Regions from separate parts of the Streptomyces sp. NPDC107581 genome, predicted to be linked through region 1. Evidence: riboswitches for the same ligand, from Rfam matches in the RefSeq annotation. Region 1 holds a riboswitch; each other region holds the start of a gene.

Evidence for each region. A riboswitch is a leader RNA that binds a small molecule or an ion and turns the genes downstream of it on or off. The one in region 1 is predicted to bind cobalamin.
Region 2: it holds a riboswitch for cobalamin, as region 1 does, so the genes downstream of both, ACZ7P3_RS16560 (cobalamin biosynthesis protein) here and ACZ7P3_RS36945 (CoA-acylating methylmalonate-semialdehyde dehydrogenase) in region 1, are expected to answer to the same signal.
Region 3: it holds a riboswitch for cobalamin, as region 1 does, so the genes downstream of both, ACZ7P3_RS40505 ((2Fe-2S) ferredoxin domain-containing protein) here and ACZ7P3_RS36945 (CoA-acylating methylmalonate-semialdehyde dehydrogenase) in region 1, are expected to answer to the same signal.
Region 4: it holds a riboswitch for cobalamin, as region 1 does, so the genes downstream of both, nicT (Nickel transporter NicT) here and ACZ7P3_RS36945 (CoA-acylating methylmalonate-semialdehyde dehydrogenase) in region 1, are expected to answer to the same signal.

Annotation. Positions count from the first base shown of each region.
Region 1 is NZ_JBVKBH010000020.1:21,093-25,252, reverse strand. It holds gene ACZ7P3_RS36950 (ABC transporter ATP-binding protein) at 1-1,540, shown strand, start outside; cobalamin riboswitch at 1,752-1,925, shown strand; gene ACZ7P3_RS36945 (CoA-acylating methylmalonate-semialdehyde dehydrogenase) at 2,152-3,675, shown strand; gene ACZ7P3_RS36940 (acyl-CoA dehydrogenase family protein) at 3,683-4,160, shown strand, end outside.
Region 2 is NZ_JBVKBH010000006.1:72,403-76,562, reverse strand. It holds gene ACZ7P3_RS16565 (cobyric acid synthase) at 1-856, opposite strand, end outside; gene ACZ7P3_RS16560 (cobalamin biosynthesis protein) at 853-1,797, opposite strand; cobalamin riboswitch at 1,899-2,041, opposite strand; gene ACZ7P3_RS16555 (hypothetical protein) at 2,586-2,813, opposite strand; gene ACZ7P3_RS16550 (inorganic phosphate transporter) at 2,848-4,113, opposite strand.
Region 3 is NZ_JBVKBH010000027.1:51,959-56,118, reverse strand. It holds gene ACZ7P3_RS40515 (enoyl-CoA hydratase/isomerase family protein) at 274-1,350, opposite strand; partial or broken gene ACZ7P3_RS40510 (hypothetical protein) at 1,347-1,609, opposite strand; gene ACZ7P3_RS40505 ((2Fe-2S) ferredoxin domain-containing protein) at 1,610-2,041, opposite strand; cobalamin riboswitch at 2,102-2,224, opposite strand; gene ACZ7P3_RS40500 (hypothetical protein) at 2,356-2,616, shown strand; gene ACZ7P3_RS40495 (maleylpyruvate isomerase N-terminal domain-containing protein) at 2,840-3,610, shown strand; gene ACZ7P3_RS40490 (methyltransferase) at 3,604-4,160, opposite strand, start outside.
Region 4 is NZ_JBVKBH010000004.1:397,657-401,816, reverse strand. It holds gene ACZ7P3_RS11775 (catalase) at 460-1,980, shown strand; cobalamin riboswitch at 2,115-2,342, shown strand; gene nicT (Nickel transporter NicT) at 2,376-3,503, shown strand; gene ACZ7P3_RS11765 (aldo/keto reductase) at 3,668-4,160, opposite strand, start outside.

The DNA.
Region 1 (4,160 bases):
CGCCGCCGTCGCCGGCGCGCTGACCGCGTGGGCCGCCACCGTACTGCTGGCGCGGGTCGTCCTGACGGTGACGGGCCGGCTGCGCGAGGACGCCGTCGTCTCGGCGCTGGCCCTGCCCGTGGACGTCGTCGAGGCGGGCGGCACCGGCGACCTGGTCGCCCGGCTCTCCGGCGACACCGAACGCGTCTCGAACGCAGCCACCGGCGCACTGGGGGACTTCGCCGGGGCGGCGCTCACCATCCTCGCCGCACTTGTCGGACTGGCCGCGCTCGACTGGCGGTTCGCCGTCGCCGGACTCCTCGCGGTGCCCCTCCAGGCGCACACCCTGCGCTGGTACCTGCGCACCTCCCGGCCTCTCTACGCGGCCGGCCGGACCGCGGAGGGACGCCGCACCTCGGCACTGCTCGGCGCCTTCACCGCGCTGCCCACCCTGCGCGCCCTGCGCCTGGGCCCGGGCCGGCACGCCGGTGTGGAGGCGGCCTCGACGGAGGCGATGTCGTACGAGTTCCGGGCGACCCGGGCGGCGACCCGCTTCTACGGCCGGCTCAACATCGCCGAGTTCACCGGCCTGAGCGCGATCCTCCTCGTGGCCTGGGCCCTGGTCCGCACCGGACGCGCCGACGTCGGCGCCGCGACCACGGCGGCGCTGTTCTTCGCCGGGCTGTTCGATCCAGTGAACACACTGCTCGGCACCTTCGACAGCGTGCAGCAGGCGACCGCCGCGCTTGCCCGGATCGTCGGGGTCACCCTGACCGTACCGGCACCCGACCGGCACTCCGGGCCCACTCCTCGCCGGTCGGGGGAGGGGATCGCCGTGCGTGACGTCCGCCATCGGTACGGCGAGGGCCCCGACGTACTGCACGGCATCGACCTCGACATCCGCCCCGGGCAGCGCCTGGCCGTCGTCGGCGCGAGCGGATCGGGCAAGTCCACCCTGGCGACGCTGATCGCCGGGATGCGCCCGCCGTACGCGGGCAGCGTCACGCTCGACGGCGTCCCCACCGGCGACCTCGCCCGCCCCGCGGCGCACGGCGAGCGGAGGATCGTACTGGTCACGCAGGAGCACCACATCTTCCCCGGCACGGTGGCCGACAATCTCCGCCTGGCGTGCCGGGAGGCGTCGGAGCAGGAGATCGGGGCCGCGCTCGCCGTCGTCGGCGCCGCGGACTGGACCGCGGCGCTGCCGGACGGCGTCGACACCGTAGTCGGCCGGGGTGGCGCCCGGCTGTCCGCCCGCCAGGTGCAGCAACTCGCCCTCGCCCGTGTCCTGCTGCTCGACCCCGAGGTGCTCGTGCTGGACGAGGCGACGGCCGAGGCCGGCAGTGACACGGCCCAGTCCCTCGACCGGGCGGCCCTGGCGGTGTCCGAGGGCCGCACCGTGGTCGTGGTGGCGCACCGGCTCTCGCAGGCGGCAACGGCCGATGTCGTGGTGGTGATGGACAACGGCCGGCTGGTCGAACGGGGGCGGCCCGACGAACTCCGGTCGGCGGGTGGCACCTACGCTCGGCTGTGGGCGTCCTGGACGTACGGGCGGCAATGACCCCCGCACCCGGGACGTGCCGTGCGGGGTCGCGGATACGGCACGTCCTGGCGAGACGACGGCGGCACCGACGACCCTCCGGCAGGCCGTCCCACGCGTCCGGCTCGGGGCGCCGGTGCGTTTCGCGGCGCCCCGGTGAGCCTTCGACACCGGCGCCCAGCGCGTGCGGCCTGATTGCACCACTGGATTTACTAGGACGTCCAACTATATAGTCGAGGGGTAGGCCCGCGGTGCAGGGAAGCCGGTGTGATTCCGGCACGGTCCCGCCACTGTGACCGGGGAGTACGCCGTCGAGCAGGACGCCACTGACGAGCTGGATGTCGGGAAGGCGGACGGCGCGCGCTGATCCGGGAGTCAGGATACCGGCCGTGGGATGTTCCGTGTTTTCCACGAGGATGGAGCTGACACGCATGGCACCGGTGCGCATCCACGATCCCGGCGGACTCCGCCGTAGGCGTCACGCAGGTCGCATTCCCGTCGTCACCGCCTGACGGTTCGCACGCCATACGCGTTCTCGCGCCGCTTCCACACGTCCGTGTACGCCACCGCGTCCACGCGTGCCGGTCCGGCGCGCCATCCCGGATCACCCTCACCTGACGAGAGCAGGCCCCATGATCCGTCCGAACGATCCCACCGACGTGCGTGAGCTGACCCACTTCATCGGTGGCAAGCACACCCCGGGAACGTCGGGGTCCTACGGCGAGGTGTACGACCCCAACACCGGTGAGGTGCAGGCCCATGTGCCCCTCGCGAACCGGGCCGAGACCGAGGCGGCGATCGCCGTCGCCGCCGAGGCACAGCGCGAGTGGGGAGCCTGGAACCCGCAGCGCCGGGCCCGGGTCCTCCTGCGTTTCCTCCAACTCGTCGAGAACGAGAAGGACGCGCTCGCCCGACTGCTCTCCGCCGAGCACGGCAAGACCATCGCCGACGCGCACGGGGACCTTCAGCGCGGCCTGGAGGTCGTGGAGTTCGCCGCCGGTATCCCGCACCTCCTCAAGGGCGAGTTCACCGACAACGCCGGCACCGGCATCGACGTCCACTCCCTGCGCGCGCCCCTCGGTGTGGTCGCCGGCATCACGCCCTTCAACTTCCCCGCGATGATCCCCCTGTGGAAGGCGGCCCCCGCACTGGCCTGCGGCAACGCCTTCATCCTCAAACCCTCCGAGCGCGACCCGTCCGTACCGCTGCGACTCGCGGAACTCTTCCTGGAGGCCGGTCTTCCGCCCGGGGTCCTCAACGTCGTCAACGGCGCGGGAGAAGCGGCCGAGACCCTTCTCGAAGACCCTCGCGTGGCCGCCCTCGGCTTCGTGGGCTCCACGCCGGTCGCCGCGCACGTCTATGCCACCGCCGCCGCCCACGGCAAGCGCGCACAGTGCTTCGGCGGCGCCAAGAACCACATGATCGTGATGCCCGACGCCGACCTCGACCAGGCGGTGGACGCGCTGATCGGCGCCGGATACGGCTCGGCGGGCGAGCGCTGCATGGCGATCTCGGTCGCTGTCCCGGTCGGCGAGGACACCGCCGACGCACTGGTCGCCCGGCTCAAGGAGCGCATCGCCACCCTGCGCATCGGCCGCAGCGACGACCCCGAGACGGACTTCGGCCCGCTGGTCGGCCCGGACGCCGTGGATCGCGTCCGCTCGTATGTCGACCTCGGCGTCGAGGAGGGAGCGGAACTGGTCGTGGACGGACGTGACTTCGTCCTGCCCGGGCACGAGAACGGCTTCTTCGCCGGCGCCTCCCTCTTCGACCGGGTCACCCCCGCCATGCGCATCTACCAGGAGGAGATCTTCGGCCCGGTCCTGAGTGTCGTGCGCGCGGCCGACTACGAAGAGGCCCTGCGTCTGCCCAGCGAGCACACCTACGGCAACGGAGTCGCCATCTTCACCCGGGACGGCGACACCGCCCGGGACTTCACCCGGCGGGTGAACACCGGCATGGTCGGCGTCAACGTGCCCATCCCGGTGCCCGTCGCCTACCACACCTTCGGTGGCTGGAAGCGCTCCGGCTTCGGCGACCTGAACCAGCACGGCCCGGACGCGATCCGCTTCTACACCCGCACCAAGACCGTCACCTCCCGCTGGCCGGCCGGTCTGCGCGAGGGCGCGAGCTTCACGATCCCCACGATGGGCTGAGTGCCGTATGACCACCACCCTGCTCACCGAGGACCAGCAGGCCCTCGTGGAGACCACCCTCGACTTCGCCCAGGACCATCTCGCACCCCACGCCCTGGACTGGGACCGGGACAAGCACTTCCCCGTCGACGTGCTGCGCAAGGCGGCCGGGCTGGGCCTCGGCGGCGTCTACGTCCGGGAGGAGGCCGGCGGCTCCGGCCTCAGCCGGGCCGACGGCGTCCTCGTTTTCGAGACGCTGGCCTCCGGCTGCCCGTCCATCGCCGGCTACCTCTCCATCCACAACATGGTCGCCTGGATGATCGACCGCTACGGCGACGACGCCCAGCGCGAGCGCTGGCTGCCCCGCCTGTGCGCCATGGAGGACCTCGCCAGCTACTGCCTGACCGAGCCGGGTGCCGGCTCGGACGCGGCGGCCCTCACCACCCGGGCCGTCCGCGACGGCGACCACTGGGTCCTGACCGGCGTCAAGCAGTTCATCTCCGGCG
Region 2 (4,160 bases), on a different contig from region 1:
CGCCCGGTTCGGCGGCCAGCGCGTCCACGTCCGTGAAGTTCGACATCAGCGGGATCGCGCAGACGGCGACCCGCAGGACGTCCTCGCCGAGCGGAGGCGTCACGGCCGACTCCCGGACCGTGCCCCGCAGGGACACCCGCAGCCCGTCCTCCTCGTCGATGCCGAGCCCGTGCCGGAACGGCAGCACGCCGTAGGTGCGCCGCCCGGTGAGACCGTGCAGCATCTCCAGCCCCGGCTCCAGCAGGCCGACGTCGCCGCGGAACTTGTTCACCAGGAAGCCGGCGACCAGCTCCTGGTCCTGCGGTGAGAGCAGGGCGAGCGTCCCGAAGAAGGAGGCGAAGACGCCACCCCGGTCGATGTCGCCGACGACGAGCACGGGCAGCCGCGCGCCCCGCGCGATCCCCATGTTCACGATGTCGGTCCGCCGCAGATTGATCTCCGCGGGCGAACCGGCCCCCTCACAGATCACCGCGTCATACGTGCCCCGCAACTCGGCCAGACAGTCCAGGACCGTGCCGAGGAGCCGCTGCTGGCGCCCTCCGTGGTAGCCGCGTGCGCTCATCTCGCCCACCGGCCTGCCCAGCAGCACCACCTGGCTGCTCTGCTCACCGCCCGGCTTGAGCAGCACGGGGTTCATCAGCGCGGTCGGCTCGACGCGGCAGGCCTGGGCCTGCATCGCCTGCGCCCGGCCGATCTCGGCACCCTCCCGTGTCACGAACGAGTTGAGGGACATGTTCTGCGCCTTGAAGGGCGCGACCTTCACGCCCTGGCGCACCAGCCACCGGCAGATCCCGGCCGTCACGACGCTCTTGCCGGCGTCGGAGGTGGTGCCGGCGACGAGGAGACCACCGTTCACTTCCCACGTCCCTTCACGAGTCGGCGCGCGGCGAGGGTGACGCCGAGCGCGAGCAGGCCGACGCGGCGGGAGAGCCGTACGGCCCGGTCGATGTCGGTGACCCGGACGGCCCGCCCGGTGTCCCCGTTGAGGACGGGCCGGTGCTCGACGCGCCCGCCGTAGGAGAGCGTCCCGCCCAGCCGCACGCCGAGCGCGCCCGCGAACGAGGCTTCGACGGGCCCGGCGTTGGGGCTCGGGTGCTTGCGGGCGTCGGCCTGCCAGGCGCGCAGGGCGCCGCGGGGGTCGGGTCCGGCCGCGGCGGCGAGTACGGCGGTCAGCCGCGCCCCCGGCCAGCCGGCCACGTCGTCGAGGCGGGCCGAGGCCCAGCCGTAGCGCCGGAAGCGGGCCGACCTGTGCCCCACCATCGCATCCAGGGTGTTGACGGCCCGGAACCCGAGCAGCCCCGGCACCCCGCCGCCCGCACCCCACACCAGCGCGCCCACCACGGCGTCGGAGGTGTTCTCGGCGACCGACTCCACGACGGCGCGGGCGATCCCGTCCGCGTCCAGGGCCTGCGGATCCCGGCCGCACAGATGCGGCAGCCGCGCACGTGCCGCCTCGATGTCCCCGGCCTCCAGGGCGCGCCCGACGGTCCGGGCCTCCCGGGCCAGCGAAGTACCCCCGACGACCGCCCAGGTGGCGGCGCCGGCCAGTGCGGCGGAGGCGACGGGGGAGCGGCGTACGGCCCGTTCGGCGACGGCCCCCAGGGCGACGGCGCCGCCGGCGCACACGGCGGTGTGCAGGGCGCCCCAGCCGCGGTGGTCGCGCCACAGCACGCGTTCCACGGCTGCGGCCGCGCGCCCGAACGCGGCGACCGGATGCCCGCGGCGCGGATCGCCGAGAAGGAGATCGCCGAGAAGGCCGGCGGCGGCGCCGTACGCGTACGAGCGATCGGCACCCATCGGCTCAGCCGGCCGTGAGGTCAGGGGCGGGCCTGGTACTGGTCCTCGATCGGCAGCCGAGCATGGCGATATGTGTCCTCACTCAGGGTGTCCACGCCCTGGTCCGACGAGACCGGCGGTGAGAGTTCCTGGCTCCCGGGGTGTTCTTCCCCGGTGACAGTGGCGGGACCGCGCCGGATTCGCACCGGCTTCCTCTTCTGCCGCCGTACATGGCGTGGGCAGTCCACCACGCACTCGGAAGAGCCGTCAACTTGCCTTTGACCAGGGACGGCGGACTGTGCTGAGCCCCACATCGGCAGCGCGCCCGACCGCGCCGGAGGACCGGATTGCGGTGAATTCCCCTCCTCTCGGGCGGCGTTCGCGCATCCCTCCGGTACCCACGGACCGTGAGGATCAGCAAGAGGGCGTACGTCTCATACGGGATGGAACGGACGCGGGAGGAGACACGAGGAGACGCGAGGCGGCGCACGCGGGCGAGATGCCGCTGGACGACGGCCAGGTCGTCCAACTGGGGGGCGGGCGAGGGCCCGCCGGAGCGCAGTGGGTCTCGCGCGAGCGCGGCGGGCCTCTCGCGGGAGCGCAGTGGGTCTCGCGGGGCGGCGCGACGGCGGAGGCCGCCCCGGACACACGGCGACCGCCCTGCCGGGTCGCCCACTGGGGGCTCGGCAGGGCGGTCCGGGACCGTCCGGCCCGCGCGGACGCGGACCTTTCGAAGGTCAGGCCTCGGTGACGATCAAGAGGTCGGGCCTCGGTCACGCAAGAGGTCGGGCCTCGGTCACGATCACAGGTCAGGCCTTGGCCACGATCAGATAGAACCCGTACGCCACCGCGGCCGCACAGGTCGCGAAGCACACATAGGCACCGGTCACCGCCAGCGCGGCGGAGTCGCCCTGCGCGGCGGCCTTCTCGCGCCGCGCCAGGCCGTTGACGCCGAGGGTGAACAGGGCCACCAGGCCCACCGTGAACACGAGGCTGACGCCGAAGACGGAGCCGAGGGCCGCCCAGTCGATCTTCATGGGGATGCTTCCTTCAGGTACCGGGTGCTCGGGGTCAGACGGCGGCGGCCGGCGGGGCCGGCTCGGTGGCGGCGGCGGGAGCCGGGACGGCGGCGGCCGGAGCCGGGATGGTGGCCGTCAGGTCCTCGGTGACGACGCCCGCGGGGGGCGGGGTCACCGCGGCGATGGCGGTGGTCACCACGCCGGCCGGCTCGGCGTCGTCAGCGGGCACGACGCTGGTGTGGTCGACGACCTCGCGGCGGGAGAACTTCCAGATCGCGGCGCTGGCGCCGACGAGGAAGACGGCGACGACCGCGGTGCCCCAGTCGCCGAGGTCCGTGACGGACTCGGCGCCCGCGCCGACCAGCGCGGCGGCCGGGAGGGTGAGCACCCAGGCGACGACCATGCGGGTCGCGGTGGACCAGCGGACCACACCGCCCTTGCGGCCGAGGCCCGCGCCCATCACCGAGCCGGAGACGACATGGGTGGTGGAGAGGGAGAAGCCGAGGTGCGAGGAGGCCAGGATGGCCGTGGCCGCGCTGGTCTGGGCGGCGAAGCCCTGTCGCGGCTCCAGGTCGGTCAGGCCCTTGCCCATGGTGCGGATGATGCGCCAGCCGCCGATGTAGGTGCCGAGCGCGATGGCCATGCCGGCGGAGAGGATGACCCAGGTGGGAGGGTTGGAGCCGGGGGCGATCGCACCGCCCGCGATCAGCGCGAGGGTGATGATGCCCATCGTCTTCTGCGCGTCGTTGGTGCCGTGGGCGAGGGAGACCAGGCCGGCGGAGGCGATCTGCCCGGCGCGGTAGCCCTTGCGGGTGGCCTCGCCCTCGGCGCCCCGGCCGATGCCGTAGGAGAACCGGGTGGCGAGCAGTGCCGCGAGACCGGCCACGACCGGGGCGGCGACCGCCGGGAGCAGCACCTTGGTGATCAGGACGTCACCGTGGACGGCGCCGAGGCCCGCGGAGGCGACGGTGGCGCCGATCAGTCCGCCCATCAGGGCGTGCGAGGAACTGGAGGGCAGGCCCACGAGCCAGGTCACCAGGTTCCAGAGGATCGCGCCGACCAGGGCGGCGAAGATGACCTCGGGCCGGATGCCGTTCTCGTCGACGAGTCCCTTGGAGATCGTGTTGGCGACCTCCACGGAGAGGAAGGCGCCCACAAGGTTGAGGGCGGCGGACATGGCCACCGCGACCTTGGGCTTGAGCGCACCGGTCGAGATGGTCGTGGCCATCGCGTTGGCGGTGTCGTGAAAACCGTTCGTGAAATCAAACGCGAGTGCGGTCACCACCACAATCGCGAGGATCAGCGAGAAGTTTTCCATTTACCCAGGCAATCATTCGAGGTCATTGGCTGTTGGACCGTAGGCAA
Region 3 (4,160 bases), on a different contig from region 1:
CGTTGTCCGCACGCCGGCGACGACCCCGCCGGGTACCTGGCCTGGGCCAGGGAGGCCTTCCGGCTGACCACCAGCGGCGTACGGCCGGACACCTGGCGGGAACCGTCCGCCCGGACGGAGCCGCGGCGGGCTTGGGGGTGAACTGCCGCTCGGCCAACTCCCCGAAGAGCAGCCCGGATCCGCCCCACAGGACGGCCTGGATGGCGAGGGCCGGCAGACGGAACCGCCACAGCACGGCAGTCGGAACCGCCACAGCACGGCGGCCGGGCCCGTTCAGCCGGCCGCCTCCGGGGCGGAGCCGGGCCCGGCGAGCCCCAGCTCGCGGTCGCCGAGGGGGGCGAAGAAGCGCTCCACGTCGGCTTCGGTGACCTCGGCGAGGGTCGCCGGCGACCAGCGCGGGGTGCGGTCCTTGTCGATGATCTGGGCGCGGACGCCCTCCACCAGGTCGGGCATGCCCAGGGCCGCGCAGGAGACGCGGTACTCCTGGTCGAGCACGCGCTCCAGCGAGCCGAGCCGCCGGGCCCGGCGCAGCGCGGCCAGGGTGACCTTCAGGGCGGTCGGGGACCTGGTGAGCAGGGTCTCCGCCGTCTCCTTCGCGGCCGGGTCGCCGTGGGCGAACAGCCGCCGCACGATCTCCTCCACCGTGCCGGCGGCGTAGCAGGCGTCGGTCCACTCGCGCCGGGCGGCCGGCTCTCCCGGGGGCGCCGGCCGCGCATGCCGGGCGAGCACCTGCCGTACGGGCAGGTCGGCGAGGCCGGCGACCAGTTGCGGGAGCGCGGCGGACGGCACGTAGTGGTCGGCGAGCCCGCACAGCAGCGCGTCGGCGGCGCCGATCTGCGCGCCGGTCAGCGCGAGGTGGGTGCCCAGTTCGCCCGGGGCGAGGCCGAGCAGATAGGTGCCGCCCACGTCCGGTACGAAGCCGATGCCGGTCTCGGGCATGGCGATCCGCGAGCGTTCGGTGACGATCCGGACGCTGCCGTGTGCGGAGATGCCGACGCCGCCGCCCATGACGATGCCGTCCATGACGGCGACGTAGGGCTTGGGGTAGCGGGCGATGCGGGCGTTGAGGTGGTACTCGTCGCGCCAGAAGGCGGCGGAGGCGGTGCCGTCGCCGTCCCGGGCGTCGTCGTGGACGGCACGGATGTCGCCGCCCGCGCACAGGCCGCGCTCGCCCGCCCCGGTGATGACGACGGTCTCCACGGCCGGGTCGTGCTCCCAGGCGGTCAGGGCCTCGTCGATGCGGCGCACCATCGCGTGGGACAGCGCGTTGAGGGCCTCGGGCCGGTTGAGAGTGATGTGGGCGGCCCGCCCCGCGGTGTGCAGGAGGACGGGCTCTTCGGTACCGGTCATCTGTGTGCCTCCGTCAGGCTGCGGGCCACGATGCCACGCATGATCTCGTCGGTCCCTTCCAGGATCCGGTGGCCTGCGCCGCGCCCCGTGTTCCGTGCTGCCGCCCGCGCGCCCTGCCGAGGTCGCAGGTCACGGACGGTCTTCTCGGTTCCGTACACGCGAGGCGGACGTGGCCGCCGTGCCCCTGGAGCATACGGACCACCACCGAGTACCCGTGCGCGCCGGCGAACCTCTTCACCGGCGCGCACGGGTACGGGGCTCAGCGGGGGCCGGACCCGCCGCGGTCCCGGGAAGCCCGGACGAGCCGCGGCGGTGTGAAGGCGTAGAGGCCGAGGATCTCCGGCAGGGGGGCGACACCGGGGCCGCCCGCGCGCACCCAGTGCGTGATGTCCCCGGTCGCGTCGGGGTCGTTGACCAGCCCCAGCCAGACCGGCCGTCCCCCCGCGGCCCGGCCGGCGGCGGAGGGCTGCACGACGATGACGTTGGCCTGCTCGCACACGTCGAGGCAGGCGGAGATGCGCACGGGCACCTCCGCACGCAGCCGTGCGGTCTGCTCCGCGTGATCGACTCCGGTCACCTTGGGAGTGCCGCAGCAGCAGTCGCGGCACACGACGACGCGGCACGGCGCCGGGCCGGCCCCCCGCGGGCTCCCCTCGTCACCGCACGTCTCCACGGCCGGCCTCTCGGGCATGCCGCACCACCCCTCCTCCGGGGAGATCCGCCCCGGTGTCCGTCGAGGTGGCGACCGCGTGAGTCTCCTGGCTCTCGGGTCGTCGCTCGTCCCGGCCTTCCCGCCCTTCGCGGACAGTGGCCCGTCGGAACTCGCTCACCGATCACAGTGGCGGGACCGCGCCGGATTCACACCGGCTTCCTCGGACCGCCGTCGCCTTGTCACCGGCCATCATCCCATCGCCGGGAGGTGCCGCACCCGCCGAGGCGGAACGGGCCGCTCCGCCGAACGGATCGAGCGAGTGGGACCGGCTCCCCTCAGGGTTCTCCGAGGGCGTGCGGCTGCCGCTCACCTATGTCACGCGCGGCAGCAGCTACGTGCTGACCGTGCAGGACCCCGACACCGGTCTCACCCGGCACTTCGAACCCGCCGCCTCGGCGGACGAGGTGTGGCGGCTGGTCTGCGTCGAGGACCAGCAGAACTCTGACGCCCTGTGGGCCAACGACCCCACCGAGGTCTCACCGGGCCGCGGCCGCCTCACCATCGCTGTGTGCCCGCGCGACCCGCACCATCCGCTGGACCTCGTCAGCCAGTGACGCACCCGGGGTGCGGCCCGGCCGGGTCGCCCGGCGGGTCACCGGGGCGTACGCCGCCGGCGGCGATGTCACCGGCCCGGCGGTGCAGGCCCACCACGCTCACCGGTGCCCTCGGGGAGTGAGGGCCGGCGGGGCGTGGCCGAGGGCGAACGGCGGGAGGGGATCCCCCGTGCGGACGCCCGTCGCTGGTTTGACCGCCGGTCCGGCCAGGAACCCATGGCGCATGATTCGGACTCTGGTCGACGAGACCCTGCCGGAGCTGGCACCGTTCCTCCACGCGGTGCAGGCACGGCGGCCCGACGACGGCACATGGTGCGAGGCGTGGACGGTGCGGGACATCCTGGCCCACCAGACGGGCAATGCCGAGGAACTGGCCCGGGTGCTCCGGGCGTTCCACGCGGGAACGCCCGTGGAGACCAGGGGCTTCGGGCGTGAGGAGCCCTACCGCCGGATGTCCGACTCCGAGCTGTGGGCGGCGTTCATGGGCCGCTGTGAGCGGCTCGCCGAGGTCGCCGCGGCCGCCGCGCGGGACCTGTCCCCGGACACCGAGGTGACGTGGACCGGCCGGACCGTGAAGGTCCCCTTCTTCGCGGAGCACATGCGTGAGGAGCTGATCCTGCACCGCTGGGACCTGACCGGCGACGACCGCACGGCGGTGCGGGCGCTCAGCGAACCGTGGATGACGGAGCACAGCGTGGTGTCGGTCGGCCGGCCGCTGCTGGCCCGCGGCCGGGCCGGCCTGGATCTGGGCCCCGGCGAACGGGTCGAGGGCCGCCTGCGTACGCCGGGTGCGGACGACATCGTGGTGAGCGCCGACGGCGGGGGCGGCAGCATCCGGCTGGCCGCCCCCGAGGGCCCCGCCACGATCGAGAGCGACGCGGCCGTACGCGTCCTGCTGCTGTGGGGACGCCGCCCCGCCGACCCGTCCCGCTGGCACAGCTCCGCCGGCCCGGAGGCCCTGCGCAGGGTACGGGCCCTCCTGGGCGGCTACTGAGGGCCGGTGCGTCCGCTCAGCACGCCCGGATCGGTCCGGCAGGCGCCGGGGGCCGGTACGGGCTGCGGGACGGCAGCCTTGCGGGCATGCAGCACGCTGCCGTCCAGGGGCAGCGGCGAGCGGCCCACGAGCGCGAGCCCCGCGTCGTCGAGCAGGTGCGCGTAGTGGTCGGCGCGTCGTTCCCGCCCGCCGACGTTGCACATCATGTGGAGGTTCCACGCGGTGGCCAGTGAGGCCGAGCCGTCGGCGGGCAGTACCCGCTCGACGATGAGCAGATCGGCGTGGGCGGGCATCGCCCGGGAGCAGTGCCGCAGGATCTCGCGGCAACGCTCGTCGTCCCAGTCGTGCAGGACGCGGGAGAGGATGTAGACGTCCGCGCCGGGCGGTACGTCGGAGAAGTCGCCCGTCCGGTAGGTGCACCGCTCGCCGCAGCCGGCAGCGTCGAGAGCGCGGCGGGCGGCCTCGATGACGTGCGGGCGTTCGAGCAGGATGCCGTGCAGGCGCGGGTGCGCGGCGAGGACGCGGCCGAGCAGTTCCCCGGTTCCGCCCG
Region 4 (4,160 bases), on a different contig from region 1:
AAGCCACGAAGAACAGGACTCCCTCCCGGCCTCCTGTACAGGTGGTCGTGCGGCTCCGGTGGAGGACGGACACCCTCGGTGCGGCCTCCGGGATCCTCTTCGCGCGCCTCCGCCGTGCAGGTGGTGGCGCAGGGAATGGTCCGGATCTCGACCGAGGCGGGCCCGCGCACCGCGGCCGGCCTGCCCTTGGCCCCGTTCCTCGATCGATCGCCGGCACCAGCTGCCAGGTCTTCCATTTGGTCTATACCGGTGTGCCCTTGTGTCGAGGGTTGAGGCGAGGGTGTTTATCCCGCTCTCTCCGGGTCACGCGACCTTGTGGGAACGAGGTGCCGGCCGGGACCGTCCACACCGCGTCTGTGCGGCGTGCGGCGCAGTGAGAGCGGCAGCCGCACCTCGCCGATCGGACGTCGATGCCCGAGGACGCGGCGTCACTGCTGACGCATCACGAAAGGCAGACTCATGACGGAGATCCGACCCGCCACCACGAGCGATTCCGGCGCACCGGTGGAGAGTGACGAACACTCGCTCACCGTGGGTCCCGGGGGACCGATCCTGCTGCAGGACGCCTACCTGATCGAGCAGATGGCGCAGTTCAACCGGGAGCGGATTCCCGAGCGCCAGCCGCACGCCAAGGGAAGCGGCGCCTTCGGCTCCTTCGAGGTGACCCACGATGTCAGTGCCTGCACGAAGGCGGCCGTGTTCCAGCCCGGCACCCGCACCGACCTGGTCATCCGCTTCTCGACCGTGGCCGGCGAGCGCGGCAGCCCGGACACCTGGCGTGATCCTCGCGGCTTCGCGGTGAAGTTCTACACCGGCGAAGGCAACTACGACATGGTCGGCAACAACACTCCGGTGTTCTTCGTGAAGGACCCGATGAAGTTCCAGCACTTCATCCGGTCCCAGAAGCGTCGTGCCGACAACAACCTGCGTGACCACGACATGCAGTGGGACTTCTGGACGCTCTCCCCTGAGTCCGCCCACCAGGTCGCCTGGCTGATGGGAGACCGGGGCATTCCGCGGACCTGGCGCCACATGAACGGCTACACCTCCCACACGTACATGTGGATCAACGCCGACGGCGAGCGGTTCTGGGTGAAGTACCACTTCAAGACCGATCAGGGCATCGAATTCTTCACCCAGCACGAGGCCGACCAGATGGCCGCGGCCGACACGGACTACCACATGCGGGACCTCTTCGAGCACATCAGGGACGGTGATTACCCCAGCTGGACCCTGTACGTCCAGGTCATGCCGTACGAGGAAGCCGCGGGATACCGGTTCAACCCGTTCGACCTCACCAAGGTGTGGCCGCACGGGGACTACCCGCTGATCCCGGTCGGCCGCATGACGCTCGACCGTAACCCCACCGACAACCACGCTCAGATCGAACAGGCGGCGTTCCAGCCCAACAACTTCGTCCCCGGCATCGGACCGAGCCCGGACCGCATGCTGCTGGCCAGGCTGTTCTCCTACGCGGACGCCCACCGCCACCGCATCGGCGCCAACTACCAGCAGCTTCCCGTGAACGCCCCCGTCGTCGACGTCCACACGTACTCCAAGGACGGGGCGATGGCCTACCGGAACACGACCGACCCGGTGTACGCCCCGAACTCCAAGGGAGGCCCCACGGCGGACACGGAGCGTTACGGATCCCCGCCCAGCTGGACGGCCGACGGCGAGATCACCCGCGCCGCCTACGTCTCCCACTCGGAGGACGACGACTGGGGGCAGCCCGGCACCATGGTGCGCGAGGTCCTGGACGACGCCGCCCGTGACCGGCTGGTCGACAACGTCGTCGGACATCTCCTCGACGGAGTGAGCGAACCCGTCCTCGAGCGTGCCTTCGCCTACTGGTCGAACATCGACGAAACCATCGGCAAGCGCATCGCCGACGGCGTACGGGCCAAGGCCGACGAGAAGGACCCCAAGGCTGCCGAACAGGGCAACCCGGCCCGGAGCTCCATGCAGCACAAGGCTTGAGAGGCTCGACCGGCCCTGGGGGCGAGGGCGACTCACGGGACGCCGGGTGTGTCGGGTGACTGCCGGCCTCAGGCCGTGGCCTCGGGCGGAAGAGCAGCGGAGTCGGGCAGCGCCGCCGTGCCGGGGTCGGTCGGCTAACCTGGTCCGGCCGTGGTGCTCGGGAAGACCGGTGCACCGTGTCCGATCAGTTCGGACACGGGAGTCCGGAGCGGCCCTCGCCACTGTGATCGGGAAGTCTTCGCACCATTCCTGCTCCTCGCCGGGAGCAGGCGGCCACTGGGCGCATGCCGCGCCTGGGAAGGCCGGGCGGCGCGGACGTTCGACCCGTCAGCCAGGAGACCGGCCACGGCACCGTACGACGACCCGTCCACGAGGTGCTGGAGAGGCTGCCCGACATGACCCTGCCCGAAAACCCCGCCCCGCCGTCCTCGGACACCGGAATACCGGCCACGCATTCGCTGCGGTGGGAGCGCCGTGACTGGCTTCGCACCGGCGGTCTGCTCGCCGTCATCGCGGCCCTGCACGTCGTGGCCTTCATGATCCTGATCATGCTGGTCGCCCCGAACCACTACACGGTCGGCAAGCAGGTGTTCGGTGTGGGACTCGGCATCACCGCCTACACCCTGGGCATGCGGCACGCCTTCGACGCCGACCACATCGCGGCCATCGACAACACCACCCGCAAGCTCATGGCGGACGGCAAGCGCCCGGTGTCGGTCGGGTTCTGGTTCGCGTTGGGGCACTCGACGATCGTGGTCGCGATGGCCACCCTCATCGCCGCCGGCGCCCGGGTGACCGGCACCCTGCTCAACGAGAACTCCGACGCCCATGTGACGCTCGGCCTGATCGGCACCACCGTCTCCGGCACCTTCCTCTACCTGATCGCGGCCCTCAACCTGGTCGCCCTCACCGGGATCTACCGGGTCTTCAAGGCCATGCGCGCCGGTGAGTTCGACGAGCACGAGCTGGAGAAGCACCTCGACAACCGCGGCTTCATGAACCGCATCCTGGGCCGGTTGACGAAGTCCATCACCCGGCCCGGCCAGATGTACCCCGTAGGCGTCCTGTTCGGGCTGGGCTTCGACACCGCCACCGAGGTCGCCCTGATGGTCATGGCCGGCTCCGGCGCCGCCGCGGGGCTGCCCTGGTACGCGATCCTGTGCCTGCCCCTGCTGTTCGCCGCGGGTATGAGCCTGTTCGACACCCTCGACGGCTGCTTCATGAACTTCGCCTACCACTGGGCGTTCTCCAACCCGGTCCGCAAGGTCTACTACAACCTCACCATCACCGGCCTCTCCATCGCGGTCGCCTTCATCATCGGCACCATCGAGCTCGTCAGCGTCCTGCACGACAACCTCGGCCTCCAGGACGGGATCACCGACTGGATCTCCGGCATCGACCTGGACAACGTCGGCTACATCATCGTCGGTCTCTTCGTCGTCGTCTGGGCCTGCGCCATCGCCTACTGGCGCCTGGCGGGCGTCGAACACCGCTGGAACGCGAAGACCGCCGAAGCCGACTGACGCGGCCACAGCCGTACCGCGCGTTCACTTCTGCGCCGCCGACCTCTCCATGGCGTTGCACGGCAGCGGTGGGCCTGTTGGCCTGCCATCGGTGCGCGGGAGGCCGGTGCGGACGCCGGCGGCGCTGAGGTGGGTGTCGGTCGTCGCGCTGGATTCCGCCGGCATCAGCGGCGTCGCAGCGACGGGTCGAGCAGAGCGGGCGGGGTGTCGTTCTTCTCGTGCGCGGCGAGGTCGGTGCCGGGAGCCACGATTCCGTCGATCGCATCGAGCACGTCGGCGGGAAGCACGGTGTCGGCGGCGGCGAGCTGGGAGTGGAGGTGCTCCAGTGTGCGGGGGCCGATGAGCGCGCTGGTCACGGCCGGATGCGCGGTCACGAAGCCGAGCGCGAGCTGGATCACGGTCAGGCCGGCCTCGTCGGCCACCTTCACCAACTGCTCCACGGCGTCGAGCCTGGCCCAGTTGGACGGAACGGTGAGGTCGAAGCGCTGCGGCATGAACGCCGACCGGCTGGTGGTGATGTCCCGGCCCGCGCGGATCGCCCCCGACAGCCAGCCCGAGGCCAGCGGGCTCCACACCAGCACACCCATCCCGTACTCCTCGGTCACGGGCAGGACGTGGGCTTCGACGCCGCGCTGCAGGATCGAGTAGCTGGGCTGC